DNA from 2 places in the Janthinobacterium sp. GW823-FHT01H08 genome. Region 2 is predicted to be linked to the other one. Evidence: riboswitches for the same ligand, from Rfam matches in the RefSeq annotation. Region 2 holds a riboswitch; the other holds the start of a gene.
What was found. Region 2 has a riboswitch for thiamine pyrophosphate ahead of thiC (phosphomethylpyrimidine synthase ThiC). Riboswitches for the same ligand answer to the same signal wherever they lie in the genome.

Region 1: it holds a riboswitch for thiamine pyrophosphate, as region 2 does, so the genes downstream of both, AC3RCG_RS19970 (TonB-dependent siderophore receptor) here and thiC (phosphomethylpyrimidine synthase ThiC) in region 2, are expected to answer to the same signal.

Annotation. Positions count from the first base shown of each region.
Region 1 is NZ_CM179504.1:4,452,486-4,454,873, reverse strand. It holds gene AC3RCG_RS19970 (TonB-dependent siderophore receptor) at 1-1,311, opposite strand, end outside; TPP riboswitch at 1,397-1,494, opposite strand; gene AC3RCG_RS19965 (iron-containing alcohol dehydrogenase) at 1,562-2,388, opposite strand, start outside.
Region 2 is NZ_CM179504.1:1,130,091-1,132,478, reverse strand. It holds gene thiC (phosphomethylpyrimidine synthase ThiC) at 1-1,079, opposite strand, end outside; TPP riboswitch at 1,159-1,274, opposite strand; gene AC3RCG_RS05050 (hypothetical protein) at 1,383-1,640, opposite strand; gene AC3RCG_RS05045 (response regulator) at 1,680-2,388, opposite strand, start outside.

The DNA.
Region 1 (2,388 bases), 2.8 Mb from region 2:
ATCCTGCACGAAGACGGCGTTTTCCGTATCCTTGCGCACCAGGCGCACGGGACCCGTGACGCCTGGCGACGTGCCGACGATCTGCGGCTGGTAGATGTTGCTCACGCCGACCCAGTCGTACACGTACAGGCCGGCGCGGTCCTTGCGGCGGAAGGTCGAGACGCCGGCCGTGAAGTCGTGGCGCAGCGAGCCGGTGGCGAACTTGCCCTGGATCATGGCTTGCGCGCTCAGCGGCTTTTTCGTCTCGCCCAGGCTGCGGTAGTCGTACACGTCGTAATCGCCATTGCCGCAGAAGCCGGGGTACAGTTCCTGTCCGCTGCAGCCATACGGGAAGGCTGTGTAGTCGTCGCGCTTGAACGAGTGCTGGTTGGCCGACACGGTGGCGTGCCAGTCGTCATTGAAGGCGTACTGGAAGCGCAGGCCGATATTGCTGGTGACGGTTTCCACGGGGCGCGTCCACGGCTGCAGGTTGAGCATGGCGTCGGCGCTGATACCGGTCGGCAAGGTTTTATTGTTCAGCAGCTGGAAGCCGGGCGCCGTGACCTGCGCCTTGTCCTGGTAGTCGGCATCGAGCTGCAGCAGCGCTTGCGGCGAAATCTGCCAGTCGAAGGCGCTGGAAATGAATTTGCGGTTGCCGTCCGCACCCTTGATGTAGGAGCGCAGGCGCTCGGCCGCCACGTTGACGCGGTAGCCGAAGCGCGTGTCTTCCAGGCGTCCGCCCAGGTCGACGGCGCCGTACAGGGTGCCTCGTTCGCGCGTTTCCACGGTGACCGTGCGCAGCGGCGCGGCGGTGGGGCGCTTGACGATGAAGTCGATCACGCCGCCCGGCGCGGCCACGCCTGCCTGCAAGCCGGCCAGGCCTTTCAGTACTTCGATGCGTTCCTTGTTTTCCAGCGGAATTTGCGTGTCGCCAGGAATGGCCACGCCATCCTTGCGGTAGCTGGAATTGTTGTCGAGCTTGAAGCCGCGGATCGTAAACTGTTCCGCATAGCCGACGGCGTTGTAGGCATCGTTGATGCTGGCGTCGAGCTTGACGGCATCGCTGAGATTGCGAATTTGCAAGTCCTGCATGTCTTTCTGCGAAATGACGGTGACGGACGCGGGCGTCTGCAGCAGCGGCGCATCGCTGAAACCACCCACGGAGGCGCGCTTGGCGACCGGCGCCTTGCTGGCCGTGACGACGACTTCGGCCATGCTTTGCGCTTGCGGCTCGGCCGCTTCGGTGCTGTCATTTGCGGCAAAGGCAGGCGCGGCAAACGCGTGCAGGATGGCCAGGGTCAATACAGAAACGGATAAATTCGGTGTGGACATAGAGTGCTCGTGGTTCAAGCCGTCTCGGGAAAGAGCACGGCAGGCTGCTTGTTCGGCTGGCGCCAACGCAGGAGCTATCAAAGGAGGGAGGTACTTTGCGCTTTCCTTCGCTGGCATTATCCAGATCAGGTACGAAGGGTATCTCTCACCCGGATGACTGCTCCAGGACCCCTAGCGAAATGACAGCTTAGCATGAAGCACGGCCCGCTGTCCCACCCGGCTGACCGTTTTACAACACTGTGACGCGAATCTACAAACTGAGTTCGAGCACCTTGCGGCTGACGGTGGGCGTCACTTCGCGCTGTTCGCCCAGCGTCGTCATGCCGTGCGCTTCCAGGGCGGACACGACGGCGTCCACGCTCGCGTGGTTCAGACCGTAGTCGGCCAGGCGCGTCTTGACGCCCATGTGGCGGAAGAAGAATTCCGTGCGCGCGATGGCCGCCTCGATGCGGCCCTCTTCGTCGCCGCCATCGAGGCCCCACACGCGGGCCGCATATTGCAGCAGCTTGGCGCGCTTGGCCTGTTTGCGCACGCGCAACATGCTGGGCAGGATGATGGCGAGGGTCTGCGCATGGTCGAGCTCGTACAGGGCCGTCAATTCGTGGCCGATGGCGTGCGTGGACCAGTCCTGCGGCACGCCCACGCCGATCAGGCCGTTCAAGGCCAGGGTGGCGCTCCACATCACGTTGGCGCGCACGTCGTAGTCGTCCGGGTGCGACAGGGCTTTCGGGCCTTCCTCGATCAGCGTCAATAAAATGCCTTCGGCGAAGCGGTCCTGCACGGACGCGTTCACGGGGTAGGTCAGGTACTGTTCCATCACATGCGCGAACGCATCGACGACGCCGTTGCCCACCTGGCGCAGCGGCAAGGTGAACGTTTTCGACGGGTCCAGCACGGAGAATTTCGGATACACCTTGCGGCTCATGAACGAGCGCTTTTCCTGGGTGGCCTTGCGCGTGATCACGGCCGAGCCATTCATTTCGGAACCCGTGGCCGGCAAGGTGAGCACCGTGCCGAAGGGCAGGGCGGCCTCGACGATCTTGCCGCCTTTGGCCAGGATGTCCCATGCCTCGCCCT
Region 2 (2,388 bases):
GAGCCGCCGCGCGAGACGATGCCCGTCAGCCGCTTGGCCGTCATCGGCACGTAGCGCAGCAGCACGCCCGCGTGGATGGTGAAGTAATCGACGCCCTGCTCGGCCTGCTCGATAAGGGTGTCGCGGAAGATTTCCCACGTCAGATCCTCGGCCTTGCCATTGACCTTTTCCAGCGCCTGGTAGATGGGCACGGTGCCGATCGGTACGGGGCTGTTGCGCACGATCCATTCGCGCGTTTCATGAATATGTTTGCCGGTGGACAAGTCCATCACGTTATCGCCGCCCCAGCGGATGGCCCAGGTCATCTTTTCCACTTCCTCGCCGATCGACGAGGTGACGGCCGAGTTGCCGATATTCGCGTTGATTTTCACGAGGAAATTGCGGCCGATGATCATCGGTTCGACTTCCGGGTGGTTGATGTTGGCGGGAATGATGGCGCGGCCGCGGGCGATTTCCTCGCGCACGAATTCCGGCGTGATTTCGGCCGGGATGCTGGCGCCGAACGACTGGCCCGGGTGCTGGCGGCCCATCAGGTCCGCCAGGCGCTCGCCCATGGGACCGGAAGCTTTCAGTTCACGCAGATATTCCTGGCGGCGCATGTTTTCGCGGATGGCGACGAATTCCATTTCCGGCGTGATGATGCCCTGGCGCGCGTAATGCATCTGTGTAACATTCTTGCCGGCAATGGCGCGGCGCGGCTTGCGGTGCAGGTTGAAACGCAGCTCGGCCAGCTTCGGGTCCGCCAGGCGGGCGATGCCATAGTCGGAGGTGGGGCCGGGCAACTCTTCCGTATCGGCCCGCTCCATGATCCATGGCAGGCGCGGCGTATCGAGGCCCGAGCGGATGTCGATCTGCACGTCCGGGTCCGTGTACGGGCCGGAGGTATCGTAGACGTAGATCGGCGGATTCTTTTCGCCGCCGAACGATGCTTCCGTGTCGGACTGGCTGATCTCGCGCATGGGTACGCGGATGTCGGGGCGGCTGCCCTGCACGTAGATCTTGCGCGAATTGGGCAGCGGCGCGATGGCGGCTTCGTCGACCGTGGCGGTGGCGGAGAGGAATTTCGGGTTGGCGTTCATTTTGGCTCCTTGGCTAGACTATTTTTAAGCCTGGAGTCAGCTAAGGAGGTTCGGAATTACGCACGCGGAAAAGCGGGGTGCGTTCATCCTAAAGCTTCCCTTCGCTGGCATTATCCAGATCAGGTTCGGAGGGTATTTCTCACCCGCGCTTGCACTGTGTTTCCACAGCGAAAGGCAGGACCCCTAGCGTTTGCCGCCTTGCGGCAGCGAGCCAATTATACGCGGTTCGCGCCGCGTGGCCAGATGATTTCTTGCAGGTGTCGTCTTTGCGCACCTGCTGCAATGCAGCAGATGCCGGCACGCTTATTTCTTCTTGCCCCAGCGCCAGGCGGTCGGTTCGCCCTTCAGCTGGCAGATGAAAATGAGCACGGCGACGATGGCCGCTTCATACACGATGTAGCCAACCAGCATGGTTTGCGGCGGGAACAGGAAGGCGCCGCAGGCGAACAGCGCCAGCGCGGCCAGGAACACCAGCCAGCCCTGCCAGGTGATGGGCAAGCCCCAGCCCCAGCCATAGGTCTTGGCGGGAAACCAGTATTGCGGTGGTGATTTGTCAGCCATGATGCTTTCCTTGTCGATGTGGATAGCACCAAGTATAAATCACGCCCCTCGCAAGCGCTCCGTGACATCGAGGCCGATGCCGCGGTAGCCGATGAAGCGGCTGCCATTGTCGAACATCGGTTCGCCGCTGACCTGCAGATACTGCGTGCTGCCGTCGAGGTTGGCGCGGCTGTAGATGAAATCGAGGAACGGTTCGCGCGCGGCAATTTTTGCATCGAGCAAGGCGCGCTCGGCGGCATTCCAGCGCTGCGGCTCTTCCTCGCTGCCGATGCCCAGCATCTCGGCCACGGGGCCGGAAAAGCGCGTCAAATTGCCCTGCGCATCCTGTTCCCAGTACCAGTCGGAAGACAGTTCCGTGAAGCGCTGGAAGCGCGCTTCGCTTTCGCGCAATTCCGCCGTGCGGTCTTCCACCATCTGTTCCAGCGACTTGTTGTATTCGGCCAGCTTCTGGTACAGCAAGCGCACTTCCAGCATGTTGTGGATGCGCGTCTTGACTTCCACCAGATCGAAGGGCTTGCTGACGAAATCCTTGGCGCCCGCTTGCAGCGCGCGCAGCTTGTGACCGGGCTGGGCCGTGATCACCAGCACGGGCAGATAGCTGCCCGCCTCGAGATCGCGCAAGCCTTCCATGACTTCGAAGCCATCCATTTCCGGCATCTGCAAGTCGAGCAGGATCAGGTCGTAGCGGTGCTGCTGATGCAGCGCGCGCACGGCTTGCGGGTCCATGGTGGACGTGATGCGCGTGTAG